3 regions of the Actinoallomurus sp. NPDC052308 genome follow, and region 3 is predicted to be linked to each of the others. Evidence: riboswitches for the same ligand, from Rfam matches in the RefSeq annotation. Region 3 holds a riboswitch; each other region holds the start of a gene.
The links. A riboswitch is a leader RNA that binds a small molecule or an ion and turns the genes downstream of it on or off. The one in region 3 is predicted to bind cyclic di-AMP.
Positions count from the first base shown of each region.

Region 1: it holds a riboswitch for cyclic di-AMP, as region 3 does, so the genes downstream of both, AB0L00_RS04885 (NlpC/P60 family protein) here and AB0L00_RS13685 (CHAP domain-containing protein) in region 3, are expected to answer to the same signal.
Region 2: it holds a riboswitch for cyclic di-AMP, as region 3 does, so the genes downstream of both, AB0L00_RS14535 (CHAP domain-containing protein) here and AB0L00_RS13685 (CHAP domain-containing protein) in region 3, are expected to answer to the same signal.

Region 1 covers NZ_JBFAUM010000001.1:968,278-971,543, forward strand. Annotated here, with positions in the region: gene AB0L00_RS04885 (NlpC/P60 family protein) at 457-1,476, opposite strand; cyclic di-AMP (ydaO/yuaA leader) riboswitch at 1,482-1,617, opposite strand; gene AB0L00_RS04890 (M56 family metallopeptidase) at 1,956-2,888, opposite strand; gene AB0L00_RS04895 (BlaI/MecI/CopY family transcriptional regulator) at 2,885-3,266, opposite strand, start outside.
Region 2 covers NZ_JBFAUM010000003.1:686,911-690,176, forward strand. Annotated here, with positions in the region: gene AB0L00_RS14530 (NlpC/P60 family protein) at 1-55, opposite strand, end outside; cyclic di-AMP (ydaO/yuaA leader) riboswitch at 61-234, opposite strand; gene AB0L00_RS14535 (CHAP domain-containing protein) at 472-1,491, opposite strand; cyclic di-AMP (ydaO/yuaA leader) riboswitch at 1,492-1,639, opposite strand; gene AB0L00_RS14540 (hypothetical protein) at 1,972-3,266, opposite strand, start outside.
Region 3 covers NZ_JBFAUM010000003.1:503,096-506,361, forward strand. Annotated here, with positions in the region: gene AB0L00_RS13680 (hypothetical protein) at 1-413, opposite strand, end outside; gene AB0L00_RS13685 (CHAP domain-containing protein) at 562-1,314, opposite strand; cyclic di-AMP (ydaO/yuaA leader) riboswitch at 1,327-1,468, opposite strand; cyclic di-AMP (ydaO/yuaA leader) riboswitch at 1,576-1,722, opposite strand; gene AB0L00_RS13690 (sirohydrochlorin chelatase) at 2,248-3,021, opposite strand; gene AB0L00_RS13695 (phosphoadenylyl-sulfate reductase) at 3,003-3,266, opposite strand, start outside.

The DNA of each region.
Region 1 (3,266 bases), on a different contig from region 3:
TCACCGGTCCTCAAAGAATTAGGTGAGGCGATCCTAAGCAGGAGCGGCGAATCCATCTGATCCGGGGCGTCGCTCAACGAATGTGACCCTTCTGGAGCGGCAAGGATTCCACCCTGCTGCCCGGAGAGTGGCGAGGCTCAAGGGCATCGGCCCACGACGTTGGCGGCGCTGAGTTACGGCAGGGGTCGAGGTCGGACGCCAAGGGGCCGGTACGGATGCGAGCCGAAGCCGCCGAGCCCGGGAGCATTGGTGCAGCCCGCCTAGCGCGAGCTCTTCGACCCGGGAATGACTGCGCAGACGAAGATGACGACCCCGATGATCGCACCACCCCAGTCGAGTCCGACGATGCCGAACGTCCAGGCGGTCACCAGAGCGGGGAGGAGGCCGAGTCCCTTCCGAAGACGCGTCGGCTTCCGGTGTGCTCCTGCCATATGCAAAACCGGAGGGTGCGAGCCCCTACGGACGGCTGGCACCTTCGTAGTGGGCGACCCAGTAGGGGTTCGACAGGCTGACGATCTTGATGTAGTCGCCGGTCTTCGGGGCGTGGATGAAGTTGCCGCCGCCGACGTAAATGCCTTCGTGACCCATGCCGAGGAAGTACACGAGGTCGCCGGGCTGCAGGTCGGCCCTTGCCACGTGCCGGGTCGCGTTGTACTGGTCGGGGACGACGCGAGGGAGGTTAACGCCGGCGGCGCGCCAGGCCATCATCGTCAACCCGGAGCAGTCATAGCCCTTCGGCCCGGTGCCGCCCCAGATGTAGGGCTTGCCGAGCTGGGCGTAGGCGTACTCCACCGCCTTGCGCGCCGGGCCCGAGGCGGGTCCGTTGTACGTGCCGCCCGGACCGTGTGAACTGGTGGGTTCGCCGGCCTTGCGCAACAGACTCTTCTGCTTGGCGATGGCCTTCTCGACGATGGACCTGCGCTTCTTGAGCTCGGCGGCCTTCTGCGACACGGCCTGATACGCCGATTGCGCCTCGGCGTGTTCGCGCCGCAGGCGCTGGGTGGAGGCCAGGAACGCCGCGAGCTCCTGGCCGCGGTTGTTCGACAGCTGAGTGAACACCGACATCTGGTTCAACGCCGCGTCGGGATTCTTGGATGCGAGCAGGGTAGCGGCGCTCGAGTCCAGGGTTCCGCTCTTGTACGCATCGAAGGCGATCTGCGCGACCCGGGAGTGCAGCCTCTCGTAGACGCGCTGCTCGCCCTTCATCTGGCCATTGAGCGCACTCAGTTTCTTCTTCGCCGCGTCCAGCTCTGTCTTGACCTTGTTGTACTGATCAACGAGCTTGTCGACCCGGCCGTTGAGCTTCTCCAGCTCCTTCTTCGCTGCTGCGGCCGACGGTTTCGGGCTCGCCTCGGCCGGCACCGCCGTGAGAGCCAGGGCGGTCGTCACCGAGAGGGTCGCGCACAGCCGAAGCGATCGACGCCACCGTGGATGCCCTACGGCGTACGCGTTGGTGACCGGGCGGAAGAACGCCACGTGAGAACTCCTCTCCTTGGCCGCCTACCGGGTTAGCTGTCGGGCTCGGGCCGGAGTAGCCCTACGGACGCTGTACGGTCCGGATTCGCCCCGGAAGTCTCGGGTCCCCGGTTCCCTGTCGGGATTCGGCGGTCGGCCGTGCCTCGTGTGAAGCAGGGGGCGGCCGATCTCTGACGGAGTGTAGGAGGTTTGACCGATCTTCTGCTACCTGACGAGGTGATTCGGTAAGCGCTAAGACCGACGTGGCCGCCTAGATGTTGAAGCTCTCGCGTGATGACGACGGCGAACTCCGTGGTTGACGAGGAATTCCTGCCTTCGCTTCGACGCGAACGTCGGCCCGAGCTCCTCGGCGAGCTGCCGTAGTCTCCTAAGATTCGTCGGAGGTAGCGGCTTCCTATGCCGAAGGTGTCACCTTCGCGGACCGTGTCGGTGTCGTCCGTGCGACCGTCGCCGCGAGCGGCGTCGTCTTGGTGTCCCGATCAGCAGAACAGCGGGAGCGAGGCCAGCCAGCCTGCTGAGATCAGGGTCGGGAGCGCTACCGAGCTCATCGCCGTGACCCATGTAAGGCGCCGCAGACGAGCCTCGTCGACGACGAGAGGCGGCGTCTCCAGCCGGGCAAGGCGCCGATCGAGTTCCGACCTGTCGCCGCTGTGGGCGGCCAGCCCACCGAGGGGGCTCGGTGCGATGGTCAGTTTCCGAAGAGCCATTGCGACGGTACGGCGACCGCACTGTCGGGCGGCGACGTCGTCCGCGGTCATCTCCAGCAGGAGAGGAAGGCAACGGCGCGCGTGGCGGAAGGTCGGCAGCCAGAACAGCGCCGCCGCCAGTGCGTCGACAGCCGTGAGGAAGAGGTGATGGCGGTAGCGGAGGTGCGCCCGTTCGTGGGCCAGGACCGCCTCGAGTTGAACGTCGTCCAGTTGGTCGAGAGCACCGCTGCTCACCACGATCGGACGTTTGCGCGATGGCACGCAGTACGCGACCGGCACCGGGTGATCGAGGACGCAGACATCGTCGATGTCACCGGGGAGCCGTACGACGAACTGCAGCGCCTCCTGGTGACGACGGCGCTGGGCGACGGTGCGCCGATACCTGTTGACGGTCACGCAGGTGGCGAGGACGGCGCTGACGAGAAGGGCCACGTTCAAGGCGTACGCCGCGGGTCCACCGGATCCGTCGTGATGGTGCCAGCAATTGGCAGCCCATTCCGCCGCCCTGTGCACCAGGCCATGTTGGCCGGTGGACACGAGCACGACGACACCGACCAGTGCGGCGAGTGCGCCCGCCAGGGCACCCAACCACGCGAGGGCGGCGATACGGGGGATGCGCTGGCACCAGGCGCTCCGGCTCAGCAACGGGCCCGCGCCGAGGGCGAGGGCGACCGTTACCACTCCAAGACCGACGAGCGGGCTCACAGACGTGGTTCCGTCGGCGCCGAACGCTGCGCGAGCTCCACGAGGAGCCGGTGAGCGTCCTGTGGGTCGATGGTCTCCGCGAACCGGGCCAGGACCGGACCGCGGTCGGTGGTGCCGGCCAGCGCCTCGGCCATCACCTGCGCGACGTGATCCTCACGGCTGCGCGTCGGAGCGTACCGCCAGGCGTTACGGTCGGCCGTCCGTACGAGGAACCCCTTCTGGACAAGGCGGTCGGCGACGGTCTGCACCGTCGTGTACGCCGATCGTTTCGCCGATCCGGCGTTCACCTTCTCCATCAGCTCACGGATGAGCAGCGGCTCCCGGGCATCCCACAGCGCCTCCATGATTGCTCGCTCAAGCGGCCCTGCGATCGCCACC
Region 2 (3,266 bases), 180 kb from region 3:
TTCCCTTCCCGGGATGAAGAGGGTCGTGCGTGTCCGCGGTGCGGAATCGATCCATCCAGGTGCTCCTCTCCTCAGGCCGCCTACCGGGTTAGCTGACGGGTTCGGACGAGAAGGAGCCCTACCGCGAGCCGTCGGCGACGGACGCGGATTCACCCCGATGCGCAGGCGAGGAGACGCCCCCTGCCTCCGCGAATGGGTCCCCGGTTCCCCGGCGCGCCACGGCGCGACGGGCGATTCGGCGGTCCGGCCGTCTCTCGGCCGGTGACGACTCGCTGGAGATTAACGGATGGTGACGGAGCGTCCAACGAGAACATGCGGAGATGGCCCGGGGGATCCCAGGATGGTCACTCCGGGTGATGGGCGGCTGGTCCTTTGCGCCTAGACACCGCGATCCCCGCCCGCCTCCGGAAGGGGAGCGGACGGGGACCGTACGGACGATGCCGCGCGCGGCGCGGCTCGGGCGAGCGAGGCTCAGGACAGGACGGACTCCGACTCCGACTCCGACTCCGTCTCGGACTCGATCGAGCCGTTCTGCGACACCGCGGCGTGCAGGGTGTTCCAGAACGCCAGCTCGACGTCCTCCTCCAGCTCCGAGATCTTGCCCCAGAACTCCTGGTCCTCGGCCTTCGCGGCGGCCTCGGCGGACAGGACCGGCATGAGCTGGGTGCTGGCGTCGGCCGCCTCCAGGTCGGCCACGCTGACCTCGGCGGGCAGCTCGACCGGCGTGCGGTGGTGCTTGCCGCGCTTGCGGACCCGGACGTTCGGCGCCGAGACGGGCACCTTGACCTTCGACTTGCCGACGGCCAGGGCCACGGTCCCGAACAGCACGACGGCGAGCAGCCCGGTCAGGGCGGCCTGCTGGTCCGGCAGGGGGGACGATGGGGCGGCCGGGTCGTGGGCCGCGGTGGTGTGCGCGTCGACCTGCGCCTGGACGTCCTTGCCGATCTCCTTGACGGCGGGCGGCGGCGCGGCGTGCTTCGGGGCGTAGTTCTGGTCGGTCTGGGCCGTCTGCTCGACGGCCGGCGCCGCCTTCACCTTCACCTTGGAGGGATAGCCGAACCCGACCACCTGGCTGATGTCCCGGGTGGCGCGCATCAGCGCGTTGTTGTGGTTGGCCTCGATGGTGTGCAGCGTGTGGCCATCGACCCGCTCCACGATGCCGACGTGCTCGATGTCGCCGATGCTCTTGCCGCCCGACCACGAGAAGAACACGATCGCGCCGGGCTCGGCCTTGTGGCCCCAGGCGCCCTGCTTCTTGAACCACTTGGCATGGTCGGGGGTATAGGCGAACTGGCCGGTCCAGTCCTCGACGCCGGCCTTGTCGGCCGCCCACGCGAGGAACATGTCGCACCAGGCCGACGTCTTGTAGACGGGGTCCTTGTCAACATGCTTGCTGTACCAGTCGCCGAATTTGGTGTAACCGCTGGCTTTCTCGTGATAGCCGAGCTGGCCCTTGGCGACCTCTAGCAGTTTCTGACCTACTGAATCCATTCGCTCCCCTTTTACCGCCTACCGGGTTAGCTGACGGGTTCGGGCCAGAGGTAGCCCTACCGTGCGTGACGGATTCACCCCGAGGGACTGATGGGTCCCCGGCTCCCACGACGCTGGTTGCGTCGCCGGGACTCGGCGGTCGGTCTGCAACCCCCTGGTTGGAGGTTGGTCACAGCCCGATCTCGGCGCAATCTAGCCGAACTCTCGCAACAACGGCAACGCGTTCGGAAACGAAAGTCTGGCATCGCTCGCTCACCGAGCGTAGCCGGGCGTGGGTGCGTCCAGCCGGGTAACGTCCGAAAAGGCACTCTCACGTGCGGCGAAGCCGGAAAGGGGGGACGGGCGGGAAAGGCGAGTGTCGCGCCCGCCACCAGGAAAAAGTGACGAACACGGCACTCGGGTCGGGCTCTCCTCAGCCGAGGTCCGGGCGGCGGCGCGTCGACGCCGCGACCGCCCGTCCGAAAACCGCCCTTATGCGGCTCAGCGCACCTCGGGGCGCAGGATGTCGATGCCGCGATCGTTGTCCGCGACGTACAGGTATCCCGCGTGCCAGTACGGCGCCCACGACATCGCGTCGGCCGGCCGGTAATAGGCCACCTGCTTCGGACGGGCCGGGTCGCGCACGTCGAGGAGACGGGTCCCCTGCGTGTAGAAGGACTGCGCCAGGAGGCCGTGGTGGACGTCGAAGTAGTGGGCCGAGCAGTCGCCGGTGTCCGTCCGGCTGCCCTCCTGGCCCGCCACGCTCCACGTCCCGACCGTCCGCAGGCGGAACGGCTCCTCCGGCGTCGAGCGCCAGCCCTCCCCGTCGTACGAACCGCGCAGTGAGGCGATCACCAGCCGGCCGTCGTCGGCGCAGCCGGGGTTGAACGCCTCCTCGGTGATGTAGACGAGGTCGCCGTGGCCCGGCGCCTCATCGGCGGTGGAGCCGACCGGCCGGAAGGAGTTGTGCATGAACCTCGACGGCGCGGCGGTCTCGCTGACACCGCCGCCCGCGTACGGCACCGGGTCCCAGGCGCGCGCCACGCGCGTCGTGCGCCGGACGGGGTCCCAGTGGCGCCCCCGGGTCCAGTAGCCGCGCACGCCGCCGGCGCCGGACGCCCACGTCACCCCCGTCGCGTCGACCTGGATGTCGTGGACGTAGTCGGTCTTCCCGTCGTCGCGGCCGAGCTCGATCGGCTGCGGGAACGTCCGCGGATGGCGGGGGTCCGCTACGTCGGTCACCCAGACCGGGCGGCCGCCCCAGTCGGCGGGCATCCAGTCGGCCCTGGCGGGGCCGCCCGTCCACAGGTAACGGCAGTCGTCGACGCAGCTCGTCGTGTGCCCGGCGGGGACCTTCTCGTACGCCTGCTGCACCGGCTTCGCGGGGTCGGCGAGGCTCACGATGTAGATCCCGGACTCGCCGGTGTGCGTGTTGCCGCCGAAGGCGCGCGGGTCGCGGGCCATGAAGACCAGCTTCCGCCGCGGGTCGGCCTCGGTGTCCTCCGTCTCCCACATGCCCGGCATGGACAGCGCGCCGAGGGCCTTCGGCGCGGCCGGGTCGGTCACGTCGTACGTCTTCAGCCCGAAGGTCCCGGAGACGTACATCACCGTGCGGTGCCCGTACGTCAGGAAGCCGAGGGAGATCGCGCCCTTGGCGTCGGGAAGAGTGGCCGCGAGGCGCACTCCCTTGACGGCGGCGGAGGGCGGCAGCGGGACGGAGCGGATCCGGTGGGCGACGACGTCCTGCTGGACGGCGGGCTCGCTCGTCCGGGTCTCGTCGTCGCCGCCGGGTGGGC
Region 3 (3,266 bases):
GCAGGGCCGAAGTCATCGACGACTCCGATCTCGCTCTTGCCGTTGTAGGTGATCTTCACCTTCGTGCCGAGCGGCCAGTACGGGCTGGCGATCGTGTGGTACGACATCGGTTTGCCCGACGCCGTCGAGGGGTCCCAGAAGGACGTGGCGGTGGAGACGCCACCCGGCAGGGCCGCCGCCTTGGCGTCTTTCTTGGCGTTCTTGGGGTCCTTGTCCTTCTTGACCGCCACGAGCATCCGGTCCTGGGCGGCGCTGTCGACGCGCTTCTCGGCCTGGGCGGGGGCGTTCTGCGCCTGCGGCGCCGACGCCGCCTCCGAGGTACCGCCGTAGGCGAGGGCGGTGGTCACGCCGCCGCCGGCGAGAGCGACACCGGCGGCGATACCGGCGATGGCCTTGGTCGAGAACCTGATCATCGCTTTCCTTTCGGGGGGCATGGGGGCATAGGGGGATGAGGGCATGGAGGTACCGGGGGAGGGTGAGGAGAGATCCGGGGAGCGACCCGGGAAGGGGGCGGCACGTGCCGCGTCGCCGACGGCGGCACGGCACGCGCCGACGGGTGAATTACTGGGGGTACTCCGGGTAGCCGTAACCCACGACGGTGGAGGTGTTACGCGTCCGGACCTTCACGGCGTCGTCCGTGTTGCCCTCGACGGTCTGGATCGTTCCGTCGCCGTTGTCCTTGATGACCAGGCCCACGTGATCGATGTTGTCGACGCCGCTGCCGTTCCAGGAGAAGAAGACGACCGCGCCGGGCTTGGGAGTGGTGCCCCAGCGGCCCTGCGAGATGAACCACTTGGCGTGGGAGGGGGTGAACGCGTCGCCGCCCATGCCCTTGACGCCGAGCTGGTCGCCGACCCAGGTGACGAACATGTCGCACCAGGAGGCGTTGGCGTAGTCGTTGACCGACCCGCCGTCGCGCGCGGCGCCGGCCTTGGCGTACGGGGTGGTCATGAACCACTGGTTGAACTTGCTGCCGCCGGTCGCGTCCTCGGTCGTGCCGACCTGGGAGGTGGCGAGCTTCACGACGTCCGCCGCGGTGGGCAGCTTCTTCGCCTTCTGCTCGGCGACGGTGTGCACCTTGATGTGCGGGTTGTCGTTCACCGGGCGGGCGTGCTTCGCCTTACCCGTACCAGGTGCGGGTACCTGACCAGCCTGGTGGGCGGCGGAGCGGGACGCGGTGGGGGTCTGCGCGGAGACGGCGGGCGCGGCGGTGGCGACGGCCATCGCCGCCGCGCCGGCGGTCACGGCACCGGCGACGAGGCCGGTGAGGCACTTCTTCGGTGCAAAGCGGGGTTTGGCGTGTCGAGGGGACACGGGGGGTACTCCTTCGGCTTCCATGCCGCTTACCGGGTTAGCTGACGGGTTCGGGCGTGGAAGCTGCCCTACGGCACGAGAGACGTGCCGATTCACCCCGGGACTTCTTGTGGGTCCCCGGTTCCGCGATGTGCGGATTCAGCGGGTCGCCCGCTTACGCGGACGGCACGAACAAAGAGACAGGGTCTGGCCGTACGGTCCCAGGGGAGGGACGAACGACCGGATATTCAGGTCAGGGAGGACTCGCGGACGAGGTTCTTAAGCTCCTTACTTCCAGCCGCCTACCGGGTTAGCTGACGGGTTCGGGCGTGGAAGTCGCCCTACGGCACGACAGGTGTACCGATTCACCCCGGGACTTCTTGTGGGTCCCCGGCTCCGTGATCTTCACGGACTCGACGTTGCCGCTCCCGCTCCATATGGATCAAAGGGTTCTCCACGGGAGTGGCGTGATATTGGATATGAACCGTCCGGTCTTCACGGAGGCCCTCACACGCTTCTTCGCGCCGCGCCGTTCGCGCTGGTGGGCCGGCCGTCACCGGCGGGCGTCCGGGAGGCGCATGGGGGGCGTCCGCCGGACTTAGGCGAACATAGCAGACAAATACCGACGGGCCAAATACCCCAGGTTTGCGACATGGCTCACATGATCCATTGGAATAAGTGATCGTTATTGCGCCATGGCCTGCCGTGATCAATTTCCGGATAAGGAAAAAGAATCACGAACCCTGGAAATGATCATAATTGCGGACGGGCCGAAAAGCCTTACGGCATAGGGCGTCGCGGCCAGTCGAAGAAGATCGCTCAGCCCGGCGTCCCGGGCGGCGGGAGGAGACGCCGGGCCCGGTGTTCCGGCGGCCGCGGAGAGGCCCGGCGCGGGGTCCGGGCGGCCGGAGGAGAGGCCCGGTGCGGGGGTCCGGCCGGCCGGAGGAAGGTCGCTCAGCCCGCGGCCGCGACGAGGTCGGCCCGGACGAGGGCCTCGCGATAGCGCTGCACGGCGATCTCCGCCAGCTCCGGAGCGGCGCCCAGAGCCGGTGAGACGGCCACGGCGCCCGCCGCCAGGGACTCGTCCCGCACCTTGTCCGCGAAGAAGCCCGGGGCCAGGAAGTACGACGCCACCACCACACGCCGCGCCCCCGCGGCGTACAGCGCGCGTACGGCCTCGGGGGGCGTGGGACGGGCCGCGGAGGCGTACGCGGGGACGACGGCGCGCCAGCCGCCCCAGTCGCGCGCCATCCGGCCGATCGTCGCGTTCGCGGCCGGATCGCTGGAGCCGGCCGCGGCGAGCACCACGGCCGTCTCCGGGTCCGGCCGGACGCCCACCTCGGCGAGCCGCCGTTCCAGGGCGCCCGTCATCAGCGGGTGGGGGCCGAGCGTGGCGCCGTAGTGCAGCGCCAGCTGCGGGTGGGCCGCCCGAGCCTCCCGCAGCGCGCCGGGGATGTCGGTCTTGCTGTGATAGGCGGCCGTGAGCAGGAGGGGGAGCACGACGGCCTCGTCGGCCCCCTCTCCGACGAGACCACCGAGCGCCTGCCCCGGTGCGGGGGGAGCGTGGTCGAGATACGAGGTCACGACCCGCACCCCCGAGGAACGACGTACAAGATCAAGAAGTTCCTCGACCGTCGCCGCCGCACGTGGATCACGGCTCCCGTGGGCCACCGCCACCAGGGGGACCGCCGCCCGGCTGCTCCCGGCTCTCACAGGTTGATGCCGCATTCGGTCTTTCCGGTGCCGGCCCAGCGTCCGCTGCGCGGGTCCTCGCCCGGCGCGACCTGCTTGGTGCAGGGCTCGCAGCCGATGGAGGGGTACCCGTCGTACTGCAGCGGGTTCACCAGGATGCCGTGCTTCTCGATGTAGCCGTGCAGGTCGGCCTGGCTCCAGCGGGCGAGGGGGTTGACCTTGACCTTGCCGCGCGCGGCGTTCCACTCGACCACGCGCGCGCCGCGCCGGTGCGAGGTCTC